Regions from separate parts of the Mesorhizobium sp. C089B genome, predicted to be linked through region 2. Evidence: predicted binding sites of a transcription regulator. Region 2 holds the regulator's gene; the other holds the start of a gene.

Region 1 (7,390 bases), 1.5 Mb from region 2:
CGCGGTCCGGTTGCCGGCAAGACCATCGCCTGGACCGGCGACGGCAACAACGTGCTGCATTCGCTGCTCGAAGCTTCGGCGCGGTTCCGCTTCAACCTGAACGTCGCAGTGCCGGAAGGCAGCGAGCCGGCGCAAAAGCATATCGACTGGTCGAAGAGCAATGGCGGCAAGCTGCACTTCACCCGCTCGCCCGAGGAAGCCGTCGACCAAGCCGACTGCATCGTCACCGACTGCTGGGTGTCGATGGGCCAGGAACACCGCGCCCGCGGCCACAATGTCTTCTCGCCCTATCAGGTCAATGCGGCGCTGATGGCCAGGGCCAAGCCCGACGCCCTGTTCATGCACTGCCTGCCGGCGCATCGCGGCGAGGAAGTCACCGACGAGGTCATCGACGGTCCGCATTCGGTTGTCTTCGACGAAGCCGAGAACCGGCTCCACGCCCAGAAGGCGGTTTTGGCCTGGTGTCTGGGCGCTTGATCTCCAGGCGCTTGATCTCCAAGCGCTTGATCCGGGGCGGCGCGATGCCTATTTGCGCCCCATCACGCAAATCAAGCGCGTTTGGACGCATGCACCCCTCCGGGCCGCATGGCCGCGCCCTGGAGCTTTGTCATGTTGGAAACGCATCAAGTGACTGAACATCACCCCAAACTCGGCGAGTTCGGCTATGCCGGCGACGATCATGTCGTACCCTTCGAGGTCGGCCCGCTCGACGTGCGCGGCCGCACCGTGCAACTCGGGCCGATGCTCGACGCCATCCTCAACCGTCACGACTATCCCGAGCCGGTCGCCCGCCTGCTCGCGGAAGCCTGTGTGCTGACGGTGCTGCTCGGCACCTCGCTCAAATTCGAAGGCAAGTTCATCCTGCAGACCCGCACCGACGGCCCGGTCGACATGCTGGTCGCGGATTTCTCCACGCCTTCGGCATTGCGCGCCTATGCGCGTTTCGACGCCGACCGGCTGGAGGCCCTGGTGGCCGCAGGCCAGACCTCGCAGCAGACGCTGCTGGGCAGCGGCGTTTTGGCGCTGACCATCGACCAGGGCGCGCACACGCAGCGCTATCAGGGCATCGTCCAGCTCGACGGCGAGACGCTGGAGGACGCCGCGCGCACCTATTTCCGCCAGTCGGAGCAGATCCCGACCGACCTCAGGCTGTCGGTGGCCAAGCTTCTGACGCCAGGTCCCGGCGGCGCTCGTGAGCAGTGGCGCGCCGGCGGCATCCTGGCGCAGTTCCTGCCGCAGTCACCCGAGCGCATGCGCGTGCCCGACATTTCGGGCGGCGACGGCGATCCGCGTGACGTGACGCAGGAGCCGGCCGACAATTCGTGGCGCGAGCTGGTGGCGCTGCTCGGCACCATCGAGCCGACCGAGCTGATCGACCCGACCATCGGCGCCGAGCGGCTGCTCTACAGGCTGTTCCACGAACATGGCGTGCGCGTCTTCGGCGGCGTGCCGGTCGCCGACCAATGTTCCTGCTCAAGGGACAAGATACGCGGCATCCTCGAGGGGTTTTCCGCGCAGGAGATCAAGGACAGCACCGAAGATGGCGGCATCCACGTCGCCTGCGAGTTCTGCTCGAAGCAGTACGACTTCGACCCGGCGGAGTTTGCAACTCAGTAGCATCTCTTCCTTCTCCCCGTTCACGGGGAGAAGGTGCCCGAAGGGCGGATGAGGGCAGCGCGAACTTTGGTGAATGGCCGCGCATAGCCTAGGTCATGTGCGTGGAAGATAACCTCATGACTCTGGCGCTGCCCCTCATTGCCCTGCCGGGCATTTCTCCCCGTATAGTGACGGGGAGAAAACCCCTAATTCACCGTCCGTCGGGTCCCCGGCAGATCCAGCGAAAACGCGGGAATAGCGACGTCGAACGTCTCGCCCTTTTTGTTGCGCATGGTGTAGTGGCCGACCATGAAGCCGGAGGGCGTTGAGAGCGGGCAGCCTGACGTGTATTGATAGCTGTCGCCGGGATTGAGCTCAGGCTGGTCGCCGACCACGCCGGCGCCGCGCACTTCCTCGACCCGGCCGCTGCCGTCGGTGATGTGCCAGTAACGCGCCATAAGCTGCACGAAATCGTCCGACTGGTTGTCGATCGTCACCTGGTAGCCCCAGACATAACGGTTCTCCGCCGGGTCCGAGCGGTCCTCCAGGTAGAACGGTCTGACCTGCACTTCGATGTTGCGCGTGACGGCGCGGTACATGGGCTGCTCCGGTTGCGCGGCAGGGAACATTTGTCGCGCCATGCGGTTTGATACGCGCAGAGCGGCATGTCCTGCCAGCCTCAAAGCGCAGGTGCCGACAAACAATGTCATTTAAGTGACACATGACAATGTTGGTGTGCGCAAACCTTGCCGGCGACTCAAGGCCCATCTGTCGACTGACAAAGCAGCCGCGAGCGGCCTTTCCGGAGTGACCAGATCTCGATGGAACCAGCTCTCACAGCCGCCTTCGCTTCCTCCGCTTTGCTTCTTTCCAATCTCGCCAGCATCCTGCTTGCATCGTCGAAGCTGAAAGCGCGCCGTCTCATCCCTCCGCCGTCCAACGAGCAGCCGCCGGTCTCGATCGTCGTGCCGTCGCGCGGCGTGGAGCCGTTCACACAAGAGACGCTGCAGCGAGCTTTCTCGCTTGACTGGCCGATCTACGAACTGATCTTCTGCGTCGCTCACGCCGACGACCCGGTCGTCGAACTGATAAACAGGGCGATCGTCCTGTTTCCCAACGTGCCGACCCGGCTGCTGATCGGCGACGACCGCGTCAGCAGCAACCCGAAGCTCAACAACTGCGTCAAGGGCTGGGAAGCGGCGCGCTATCATTGGGTTATTCTGGCGGATTCCAACGTGCTGATGCCTAGGGATTACGTCCAGCACCTGATGGCGGCCTGGCGGACCAATACCGGGCTTATCTGCTCGACGCCGATCGGCTCGCGGCCGGATGGCTTCTGGGCCGAGGTCGAATGCGCGTTCCTCAACACGCTGCAGGCGCGCTGGCAATATGCCGGCGAGGCGCTCGGTCTCGGCTTTGCCCAAGGCAAGAGCATGCTGTGGAACAAGCCGATGCTCGATACCAGTGGCGGTATCCGCGCGCTGGCCGCCGAGATCGCCGAGGATGCTGCTGCAACCAAGCTGGTCAACGGACTGGGCCTGCACGTCAATCTCGTTGCCTCGCCTTTCGAGCAACCACTGGGGCAGCGCCGACTTGCCGACATCTGGTCGCGCCAGGCGCGCTGGGCGCGGTTGCGCCGCGTCACTTTCCCGCTGTTTTTCGCACCCGAGATCCTGACCGGCGTCGCCGTGCCGCTGGCGTTGGCGCTGGTGGCGGCCGCAAGTGCCGGCATCAGCCTGCCGGCCACGGTGTTGGCCGTGCTGACGGCGGCCTACATTCCCGAATGCGCGCTGGCCGCGGCCAAGGGCTGGCACCTGTCGCTGCGCATGGTCCCGGCGATGATGGTGCGCGACATGATGCTTCCCGCCATCTGGGCGCGCGGCTGGCTGAGCGGCGCCGTCGACTGGCGCGGCAACATCATGACCATCGGCACCAAGACGGCCGAACTGGAAGAGGTTTCGTCGGGAGCGTGACGCCTCGCGGCCTATCCGGCTGCCTTCAGCGCCTGCGCAACGTCCTCCAGCAGATCGTCCGTATCCTCAAGACCGACCGACAGCCTGAGCGTTCCCGGCCCGATGCCAAGCTCGGCGCGAGCTTCGTCGCTGAGGTTCTTGTGCGTGGTGGTCGCCGGATGGGTGATCAGGCTCTTGGCGTCGCCGAGATTGTTGGAGATCAGCACGATGTCGAGCGCGTTCTGCAAGGCGAAGGCCGCCTGCTTGCCGCCCTTGATGTCGAGGCAGATCAGCGTCGATCCGCCTGTCATCTGCTTCTTGACGATGTCGGCCTGCGGGTGGTCGGCGCGGCCGGGATAGATGACGCGGGCGATTTCCGGCCGTCCTGCCAGGAAATCCGCGATCTTGGCCGCGCTTTCAGTCTGCTGGCGCACCCGAACCGGCAGCGTCTCCAGGCCCTTGAGCAGCGTCCAGGCGTTGAACGGCGACAGGCTCGGGCCGGTGTGGCGGAAATAGTCGTGCAAATTCTCGTCGATCCATTTCTTGTCCGACAGGATGATGCCGCCGAGACAGCGTCCCTGGCCGTCAATGTGCTTGGTCGCGGAGTAGACGACGATATGGGCGCCGAGCTGCAAGGGCTTCTGCTGCAAGGGCGTGGCGAAGACATTGTCGACGATCAGCCTGGCGCCGATCGAGGTGGCGAGCGCCGCCACCGCTGCGATGTCGACCACTTCCAGCGTCGGATTGGTCGGGCTTTCCAAGAAGAACAGTTTCGTGTTCGGCCGCACCGCCTTTTCCCAGTTGGCGATGTCGGTGCCGTCGACCAGCGTTGCCTCGATGCCGTATTTCGGCGCCAGCGTCTCCACCACCCAGCGGCAGGAGCCGAACAGCGCGCGCGCCGCAACGATATGGTCGCCGGCCTTGGCGCTGCACAGGAGCGCTGCCGTCACCGCCGCCATGCCGGACGCCGTGGCGCGCGCATCTTCGGCACCCTCCAGCGCGCACATGCGCTTTTCGAACATGTCGACGGTAGGGTTGGCATAGCGCGAATAGATGAAGCCCGGCTCCTCGCCCTTGAAACGGGCTTCCGCGGCCTGCGCCGTTTCATAGACATAGCCCTGGGTGAGATACATCGCTTCCGACGTCTCGCCGAACTGGGAACGCAGTGTTCCCCCGTGCACGAGTGCGGTCTGAGGCTTCCAGTTACGCTTCTTGGTGCTCATCGCTTTTGTTCCAGACACAAAAAAACCGGCCGCGAAAGTCGCAACCGGTCCATATGGCCTTGCGGCCCGACGGTCCTTTAGCGACTTGTTTAACGTGGCTGCAAGCCGACCGGCCAAATCACCACGGGATAACGACCCTTTAGACCTCACCTGCGCTTGCGTCAATTGCCGGCTTCATTAAGAGGTTTGTACCAGGCAGGTTCCGCAATAATATCCAGCGGTTTTGCGGCAAGAACCTGCCACAAAGAGACCGACCTTGGAGCGGAGCCAGCCTTTTGCGGCAGACAGGCATTCTTCCCGATCAGGACATTTCCGCGCTGTTTCAGTCCGGCGCGCTGAAGTCGCCGCGCGCGCTTGATGTCGACCAGGTGCAGCCGGCGAGCCTCGATCTCAGGCTCGGCGACAAGGCTTTTCGCGTGCGCGCCTCCTTCCTGCCGGGTCCCGATCATCTGGTGGCCGACAAGCTTCACCGGCTGAAATTGCATGAGTTCAGTCTCGCCGAGGGCGCGGTCCTGGAAACCGGCTGCGTCTACATCGTGCCGCTGCTCGAAAGCCTGGCGCTGCCCGCAAACGTGTCGGCCTCGGCCAACCCGAAGAGCTCGACAGGCCGGCTCGACATCTTCACCCGGGTGATGACCGATCGCGGCCATGAGTTCGACAAGATCGCCGCCGGCTATCACGGGCCGCTTTATCTTGAAGTCAGTCCTCGCACCTTCCCGATCGTCGTGCGCGCCGGATCGCGACTGTCGCAGATCCGCTTTCGCACCGGCAACGCGCTGTTATCGGAGGCAGAGCTGAACGAATTGCACCGCGCCGAGATGCTGGTGGCGACCGAGCCGCCCAACATTTCCGGCGGCGGCATTGCGCTGTCGATCGATCTTGACGGCGACCAGAACGGCCTGGTCGGCTATCGCGGCAAGCATCACACCGGCTTGGTCGATGTCGACAAGCGCGCCGCCCAGGATGCCGTCGATTTCTGGGAGCCGCTCTATAAGAGCGGCGCCGGCGAACTGGTGCTCGACCCGGACGAGTTCTACATCCTGGTCAGCCGCGAAGCCGTGCACGTGCCGCCGCTCTACGCCGCCGAGATGACGCCCTTCGATCCGCTGGTTGGCGAATTCCGTGTTCACTATGCCGGCTTCTTCGATCCGGGCTTCGGCCATTCGGCCTCAGGCGGCACCGGCAGCCGGGCGGTGCTCGAAGTGCGCAGCCACGAAGTGCCGTTCATCCTCGACCACGGCCAGATCGTCGGCCGGCTGGTCTACGAACACATGCTGAAGCGGCCGCAGGCGCTTTACGGCACCGATCTCGGCTCGAATTACCAGGCGCAAGGCCTCAAGCTCTCCAAGCATTTCCGCCCCGCCGGCTGAACCTTCGATCACCATCAGGCAAAATACTTGCCTGCGCTGCCTCACCATGCTTGGCTGCCTTTCGGTGGCCGGCAAGAGAACGGCGCGCAAGGGGAACCAAAATGCAGATTTCAAGATGGATCATATCGGCAGCGGGCGCTGCCATGCTGGTGATATCGGCCGGCTCGCTGGCTGAGGCGCAGGAGAAATTGAAGATCGGCACCGAGGGCGCTTATCCGCCCTTCAACACCATCACCGCGGACGGCAAGATCGAGGGCTTCGACATCGACATTGCCAATGCGCTGTGTGCGCAGATGAAGGTCGAGTGCGAGATCGTCACCCAGGACTGGGACGGCATCATCCCGGCGCTGCAGGCGAAAAAGTTCGACGCCATCATCGCCTCGATGAGCATCACCGAGGAGCGCAAGAAACAGGTCGCCTTCACCAACAAATACTACACGACGCCGCTGGCGCTGGTGGCGCCCAAGGACAGCGACCTCACTTCCACCGAACCGGCAGCCCTTGCCGGCAAGACGGTGGGCGCGCAGGCCTCGACCACCCAGGCCGACTATGCGCAGGACGCCTATGGCAAGGCCGGCGCCGAGGCGAAACTCTACCCCACCCAGGAAGAGGCGATCACCGACTTGCAGAACGGCCGTCTCGACGCCGTCATCTCCGACAAATTCGTGCTGATGGACTGGCTGAAGAAGGCGAGCGACGGCTGCTGCAAGCTTGTCGGTGACGTCAAGGGCACCGAGACGCAAGCCGGCATCGCTGTCCGCCTGGAGGACACGGCACTTCGCGACAAGCTCAACGCGGCGATAGACGCCATCGTCGCCGACGGCACTTACAAGAAGATCCAGGCCAAGTATTTCGATTTCGATATCTATTGAGGTTGGAACTGCCAAATCTCCCCCCTTGAGGGGGAGATGGCCGGCAGGCCAGAGGGGTCGCTGCGCATAGAATGCCAGCGCCTTTCAGCCGCGGAAGACTTTAGCGCTCCACGCGCAACGACCCCCTCTGTCGCCTTCGGCGACATCTCCCCTCAAGGAGGGAGATTACGCTCTCAAAGCGCCTTCACCGCCACCTTAACCGGCTGCTCAATCTCCAGCGGGTTGCGCAGCGGCAGGCCGAAATCCCCGGCCTCGATCTCGAACACGTCGCCAGCCTGAGTCTTGATGCCGTCGGCAAAGGACAGCGTCGCCGTGCCGAACATGTGCACATGCACGTCGCCCGGCTGGCGGAAGGCCGAATATTTGAAGTGATGATG
Region 2 (7,390 bases):
GCGCGGCCAAGCCATAATGACAGCTGGCATATCATGCATATTTAGCCGGCTTATCGATCTCGAGCATCAGTGAACATGACAGCTGACGATAGCGTGGTCTCAGGCCGCGATCTTCAGCGCACCCGGACCGGGAATGGCGCCGGGCGGGCACTTTCCCAGGATGATCATGCCGAGCACTTCGTCCTGCGTCACATCGGTGGTGAGCGCGGTGCCGACGACCTGGCCGTTCTTCATTACGCAGACCCGGTCGGCAAGCTCGAACACGTCGTGAATGTCGTGGCTGATCAGGAAAATGCCGATGCCGTCGGCCTTGAGCTGCTTTACCAGTTCGCCGACCTGCGCCGTCTCCTGCGGCCCAAGCGCGGCCGTCGGTTCGTCCATGATCAGGATGCGGGCGTTGAACAGGATGGCGCGTGCGATCGCCACCGACTGGCGCTGGCCGCCCGATAGCTTGATCACGGGCTCCTTGAAGCGCTGGAAGCGCGGATTGAGCCGGCCCATCACCTTGCGCGCCTCGGCCTCCATGGCGACATCGTCGAGTGTCCCCCACGCGGTCATCAGTTCGCGGCCGAGGAAGAGGTTGGCGGCAGCGTCGACATTGTCGGCCAGCGCAAGCGTCTGGTAGATCGTTTCGATGCCGTATTTCTTGGCGTCGCGCGGATTGGAGATCGAGGCCTCCTGGCCGTTGACCAAGATCTGGCCGGCATCGCGCTTGTAGGCGCCCGACAGGATCTTGATCAGCGTCGACTTACCGGCGCCGTTGTGGCCAAGCAGCGCCACCACTTCGCCCGGGAAAAGATCGATGGACGCATCGTCGACGGCGCGAATGCCACCGAACGCGATCGAGATGTTGCGCATGTCGATCAGTGGCGTACCGGTGGGAGCAGTTTTTTCCATAATCGTTCCTCCCTAGACGCGCTTGCGGTAGACGGTGTCGAGCCAGACGGCGATGACCAGGACAGCGCCAACGACAATGCTCTGCAGCGGCGAGTCGATGCCGAGCAGCACCATGCCGGATTGCAGCGACTGCATCAGTAGCGCGCCGAGCATGGCGCCCATCACCGTTCCGGCGCCGCCCGCGAGCGACGTGCCGCCGATGACAGCGGCCGCGATCACCAAAAGCTCGTCCAGTGTGCCCAGCGCATTGGTTGACGCATTGAGACGGGCCGACGAGATCGCCGCGCTGATTGCAGCCAGCACACCCATGATCATGAACACCTTCATGGTCACCCAGCGCGTGTTGATGCCGGCGAGTTCCGCTGCCTCCGGATTGCCCCCGATGGCGAAGACATAGCGGCCGAAACGCGTGCGCTTGGTGATGAACGTCATGATGATGCCGACAATCACCGCCATTAGCACCGGTATGGCGATGCCATGCGCGATGAACAGCCCGCCTTCGGGAACGGTGATGCCGTTCTGCTGTGCGTACTGGCGCACGATGCCGATCGGCCATGGATAGGAATTGGCGATCCACACGGCGCCGAGGATGGCCGCGCAAGTGACCACGCCAAGCAAGGTCTCGGCCCAGACGGGGCGCAGTGGAAAGCTGAAGCGCTTGCGCTGTGAGCGACCGTTGAGCAGCGCGAAGGCGACCGCCGCGCAGGCGACGATGCCGACGATCCAGCTGGCAGCGGCGCCAATCGAGCCGCGTGGTCCGCCGCCCATCAGCTGGAAGGTGGCGTCGAGTGGCGCGACCGTGCGCCCGCTGGTGATGAGCCATGCCATGCCACGCCAGACCAGCAGGCCACCAAGCGTCACGATGAAGGCCGGAACCTGCATATAGGCGATGATGAAGCCCTGGAACGCGCCGATCAGCAGACCAAGCACCACGCCGGCGGCAAGCGCGACGACCCAGAGCCAGGGGTTTCCAAGCTGGAAGCCGATGACGCGAATCAGGAATTCGGCCTGTGCCACGCCCATGATCATGCCGATCACGCCTTCGACGGAGCCCACCGAAAGGTCGATGTTGCGCATGACGATGACCAGTACCATGCCGGTCGCCATGATCGCGACCGAGGACGTCTGCACCGACAGGTTCCAAAGATTGCGCGGCGTCAGGAAAAGCCCACCCGACAGGATATGTATGCCGACCCAGATGACCAGCAGCGCGCCGACCATGCCGAGCATGCGCGTGTCGAGCTCGGTCGCTTTCAGGAACCGGGCGACCGCGCCGAGTTCAGACGCTCGTGCCGTATCGGCCTGCGGATTTGAGGTCGTGTCGGTCATGATGTCCTCCAGCGGCTTGCCGTCTGGCGCGGATGCCGGACCACAGCCTAGAAGTTTGCCGCCGATGGCGGAAACACACAATTCTCGTAGAGAAAACGCCGCGGCTTGACAGCCGCGGCGCCTCATTTCTTCAAGTCGTCGAGATCAGTTGCAAGCCGCGACGCTGCCGGCGGCGACGCCTGTGCAGACTTCGTCCTTCTTGATCCAGCCGGCGTCGATGACGACGTTGAGGTTGTCCTTGGTGATCGCGACGGGGGTCAGGAACAGCGACTTGACGGTGTTGCCGCCAGGCGTGGTGAAGTCCTTGGCGCCGGCAATGTCGCCGGTCTTCTTGCCATCGGCAAGCTGCGAGGCGATCTCGGCGGCGTTCTTGCCGAGTTCGCGCGCGTCTTTCCACACCGACACCGTCTGCGTGCCGAGCGCGATGCGGTTCAGGGCGGCATGGTCGCCGTCCTGGCCCGAGACCGGAACCGTTCCGGCAAGGCCCTGCGCCGTCAGCGCGGCGACAACGCCGCCGGCGGTGCCGTCATTGGCCGCAACCACGGCATCGACCTTGTTGTCATTGGCGGTCAGGAACTGTTCCATGTTCTTCTGGGCGTTGGCCGGCAGCCAGCCATCGGTATAGGCCTCGCCGACATTCTTGATCTTGCCCGAGTCGATGGCTTCCTTGAGCACTTCCATCGAGCCCGAGAACAGGAAATCGGCATTCGGATCCGAGCCCGAGCCCTTGATGAAGACATAGTTGCCTTCGGGCTTCGCCTTGAACACTTCGCGGGCCTGCATGCGGCCGACTTCCTTGTTGTCGAAGGTCAGGTAGAAGACGTCCTTGTTCTCGATCAGGCGATCATAGCCGACGACCGGAATGCCTTCATCCAGCGCCTTCTGCACCGCCGGGCCGATGGCCGAGGCGTCCTGCGCCAGGATGATCAGCGAGTTGGCGCCCTGCGAGATCAGGCTTTCGACGTCGGTCAGCTGCTTGCCGGGATTGGACTGCGCGTCGGCCGAAATGTACTTGTCGCCGGCGGCTTCGATCGCCGTTTTCATCGCCGCCTCGTCGGTCTTCCAGCGCTCTTCCTGGAAGTTCGACCACGACACGCCGATGACCTTGTCCTTCGCCTGCGCGACCGACATCAGCGCCAGCGACATGGCGACACCCGCCAGCATGGCGGCTGCAAATCTGTTCATTATAACCCTCCCTGCGCCGCCCACGGCGCGACAAAACCGGCCCGAAGGCCTGCACAAAGAGGCTCCATTTTTTCGAGCCTCGAAAAAATACTGGTTCAATGATAAGGCACTGTCAACATCGATTATGATGGATTCTGATGGCGTTGCCGAATTTTTTCGAGCTCCGCAATAAACAATGACAGGGCTGCCGGCGTCTGCCAATATTTGGCTGGTGCCGTCGAACGCCTTCACTATCATGAGGCGCGAGGAGGCCGGGAGGAAAACAAATGTCGGTTGGGATCCGCCACGACGATCTGCGCCGTCGCAACCGTGCGATGGTGATTTCGGCCGTGCGCCGGGCCGGCCAGCCGTCGCGGACCGAGATTGCGGCGACCACCGGCCTCAGCCATTCGACGATATCGGCAATCTCGTCTGATCTAATTCAAGAAGGCATCCTGATTGAAGGCAAGCCTGGCGAGACCGGCTCGCTGAAACGCGGCCGGCCGCAGGTCGGCCTTGGCCTCAACCCGGAAGCGGCGGCGGTCATGACCGTGGTGCTGTCGCTGAACTTCCTCTCCGTCACCGTCATCGACTATGCCGGCCAGGTGGTCGCGGAAGAACAGCGCCGGCTCGACACGCTGACCATGCCGCGCGACGAGCTGATCGGCGAATGCGTAGCAATCGTCGGGCGGCGTCTCGCGGACCCGGACCTCGATGTCCAGAGCATCGCCCGCATTGCCATGGGCATCCAGGGCATCACCGATTCGCAGGCGCGGGCCATGCTGTGGTCACCAATCACGCCACTGACCGACATTGCCTTCGCCGACATGTTGGAAGCGGAATTCGGCATTCCTGCCACCATGGAGAACGACTGCAATATGATGGCGGTGGCCCTGCAATGGCGCCAGCCCGAGCGCTACCGCGACAATTTCATCGCGATCCTCTTGTCGCACGGCATCGGCATGGGGCTGGTGCTGAAAGGCGAACTGTTCACCGGCACCCATTCCTCGGGCGGCGAGTTCGGCCACATGATCCACCGTCCGGGCGGCGCGCTCTGCCGCTGCGGGCGGCGCGGCTGCGTCGAGGCCTATGCCGGAAACTACGCCATCTGGCGCAGCGCCAAAATGATGAGCGAAGATGCCGAGCCGGTCGATATCGGCGACGCTGATATGCGCGCACTCGCCGCGCGCGCCCGCGAAACCGATGGCCCGGAGCGCGAAGCCTATCGCAAGGCCGGTGAGGCGCTCGGCTTCGGCCTCGGCAGCCTGTTTGCGCTGATCGACCCGGCGCCTGTCGCCATGGTTGGCGTCAGCGCCGCCGCCTTCGACCTGATCGAGCCGGCATTGCGCGAAGCGATCGCCCAGACCGCCGGCGGCCAGCACTCGAAATCGATCTCCTTCGACACCGAGCCCAACGAGCTGCCGCTGATCCGCGAAGGCTGTGCCATGCGCGCGCTCGGCTTCGTCGATCAGGAGATTTTCGCGCCGGGCATTCAGGCCAAATCCGGCAAGCATGTCGCCTGAATGGCCGGCAACGGCGCGACGCGCAGCATCCTAGTCTTCCCTGATCGCGTAGCCGGCGCCGCGAATGGTACGGATGACATCCGGCATGCGGCCGTTGTTGACCGCTTTGCGTAAGCGCCCGACATGGACGTCGACGGTTCGCTCGTCGATGTAGATCGTCTCGCCCCAGACATTGTCGAGCAGCTGGCTGCGCGAGAACACGCGGCCGGGATGGCGCATCATGAATTCGAGCAGCCGGAACTCGGTCGGTCCGAGCCTGATCTCGCTCTTCTTGCGGTAGACACGGTGCGACTCGCGGTCGAGCACGATGTCGCCGACCTTGAGCACGCTGGACAGCACTTCCGGCTTGGCCCGGCGCAGCAGCGCCTTCACGCGCGCCATGAACTCCGGCGTCGAGAATGGCTTGACCAGATAGTCGTCGGCACCGGTGGACAGGCCGCGCACGCGATCGCTTTCCTCACCGCGCGCGGTCAGCATGATGATCGGCAGCCGCTCGGTTTCGGGCCGCACTCTAAGCCGCCGGCAGAGCTCGATGCCGGAAACAGCGGGCACCATCCAGTCGAGCACTAGGAGATCGGGCACGTTTTCCTGCAGGCGGATCTCGGCCTCGTCGCCGCGTGTCACCACCTCTACGTGATAGCCTTCGGATTCGAGGTTGTAGCGGAGGAGCACGCCTAGTGGCTCCTCGTCCTCCACGACCATGATGCGTGGCGCGATCATAGGCAGTTCACCCTCATCAGGCCGGCGTGGCCATCGCCGTCTCGTCCTGCTTCGGACGATTGGCGGGCAATTGCTGGCCGGTCAGCACATAATACGCATTTTCGGCGATGTTGGTGACATGATCGCCGATGCGCTCAAGATTCTTGGCGCAGAACAAGAGATGCGTGCAGGCGGTGATGTTGCGAGGATCTTCCATCATGTAGGTCAAGAGCTCACGAAACACGGACGTGTATTTGACGTCGATGCGCTCGTCGTCATTCCTGAGTTTTGCAAGAGCTGCCGCATCGGTGGCGGCATATTCCTCGACGACGCCTTGCACCTGGATCAGCACCAGTTGCGCCATGGCATCGATGGAGTGCGAGAGGTCGCGCGGCGTGACGCTCAAGCCCACGGTGCCGACGCGTTTGGCGATGTTCTTGGCGAGGTCGCCGATGCGCTCGAGGTCGCCCGCCATGCGGATCGAGCCGACCACGGCGCGCAGATCGTTGGCCATCGGCTGGCGCTTGGCGATCAGCGTGATGGCGCGGTCGTCCAGTTCGCGCTGGCGCGCATCCATGATGGCGTCGTCGGACACGACACGCTGTGCCAGCGCATTGTCCGAATTGAGCAGCGCCCTGGTCGAGCCGCTGACCATCGAGCCGGCCAGATCGCCCATGTCGCGGATCAGCTTACTGATCTGCCCGAGCTCTTCATCGAAGGAGGCGACGGTATGTTCACCCATGGTCTTGGTCCTCGTGCCTGAAAATTCACCCGCCGGACGGCTCAGCCGAAGCGGCCGGTAATGTAGTCCTGGGTGCGCTTGTCGTCGGGGTTGGTGAACATCTTGTCGGTGGCGCCCTCCTCGACGAGATAGCCAAGATGGAACATCGCTGTACGCTGCGACACGCGCGCCGCCTGCTGCATCGAGTGGGTGACGATGACGATCGTGTAGTTCTGGCGCAGTTCGTCGATCAGCTCCTCGACACGGGCGGTGGCGATCGGATCGAGCGCCGAGCAGGGCTCGTCCATCAGGATCACCTCCGGCGACACGGCGATGGCGCGCGCGATGCACAGGCGCTGCTGCTGGCCGCCGGACAGGCCGGTGCCGGGCTCCTGCAGGCGGTCCTTGACCTCGTTCCAGATCGCAGCCTTCTTAAGGCTCTGCTCGACGATCTGGTCCATGTCGGACTTGCGCTTGGCCAGGCCATGGATGCGCGGGCCGTAGGCGACGTTCTCGTAGATCGACTTCGGGAACGGGTTGGGTTTCTGGAACACCATGCCGACGCGGGCGCGCAGTTCGACGACATCGATGTTCTTGTCGTAGATGTCGTCTTCATCGAGCGTGATCTTGCCGGTCACCCGCGCCGAATCGATGGTGTCGTTCATGCGGTTGAGGCAGCGCAGGAAGGTCGACTTGCCGCAGCCGGACGGGCCGATCAGCGCCGTCACCTGGTTCTGGCGGACGTCGAGATTGACGTCGAACAACGCCTGCTTCTCGCCGTAGAAGACGCCGACCTTGTCGCCGCGCATCTTGATGACTTCGTTCGACTTGGCGTTCATTTTGTCGCCCACTGCATTCTCAAGGGACTGTTCGGTCATGATGTTCATACCAAATTGCCTTTTTTCTACCAGCGCCGCTCGAACCGGCGCCGGAGCACGATCGCGGTGATGTTCATGGCCATGAGGAAGACGAGCAGGATGATGATGGCGCCGGACATGCGCTCGACAAAAGCGCGCTCAGCCTCGTTTGCCCACATATAGATCTGCACCGGCAGCGC

What was found. The regulator PhoB, encoded in region 2, activates phosphate uptake and scavenging genes when phosphate is short. The targets are predictions, from matches to a motif close to TGTCATNNANCTGTCAT.
Region 1: the regulator PhoB is predicted to act here: its motif matches at 2,301-2,317, upstream of NLY44_RS26605 (ceramide glucosyltransferase).

The regions. Positions count from the first base shown of each region.
Region 1 is NZ_CP100469.1:5,409,724-5,417,113, forward strand. It holds gene argF (ornithine carbamoyltransferase) at 1-477, shown strand, start outside; gene NLY44_RS26595 (Hsp33 family molecular chaperone) at 586-1,617, shown strand; gene apaG (Co2+/Mg2+ efflux facilitator ApaG/CorD) at 1,803-2,195, opposite strand; gene NLY44_RS26605 (ceramide glucosyltransferase) at 2,418-3,569, shown strand; gene NLY44_RS26610 (O-succinylhomoserine sulfhydrylase) at 3,581-4,771, opposite strand; SAM riboswitch at 4,829-4,906, opposite strand; gene NLY44_RS26615 (2'-deoxycytidine 5'-triphosphate deaminase) at 5,047-6,141, shown strand; gene NLY44_RS26620 (ABC transporter substrate-binding protein) at 6,243-7,013, shown strand; gene araD1 (AraD1 family protein) at 7,187-7,390, opposite strand, start outside.
Region 2 is NZ_CP100469.1:3,928,483-3,935,872, forward strand. It holds gene NLY44_RS19430 (ATP-binding cassette domain-containing protein) at 100-897, opposite strand; gene NLY44_RS19435 (sugar ABC transporter permease) at 910-2,226, opposite strand; gene xylF (D-xylose ABC transporter substrate-binding protein) at 2,371-3,411, opposite strand; gene NLY44_RS19445 (ROK family protein) at 3,678-4,913, shown strand; gene phoB (phosphate regulon transcriptional regulator PhoB) at 4,944-5,633, opposite strand; gene phoU (phosphate signaling complex protein PhoU) at 5,650-6,354, opposite strand; gene pstB (phosphate ABC transporter ATP-binding protein PstB) at 6,396-7,220, opposite strand; gene pstA (phosphate ABC transporter permease PstA) at 7,238-7,390, opposite strand, start outside.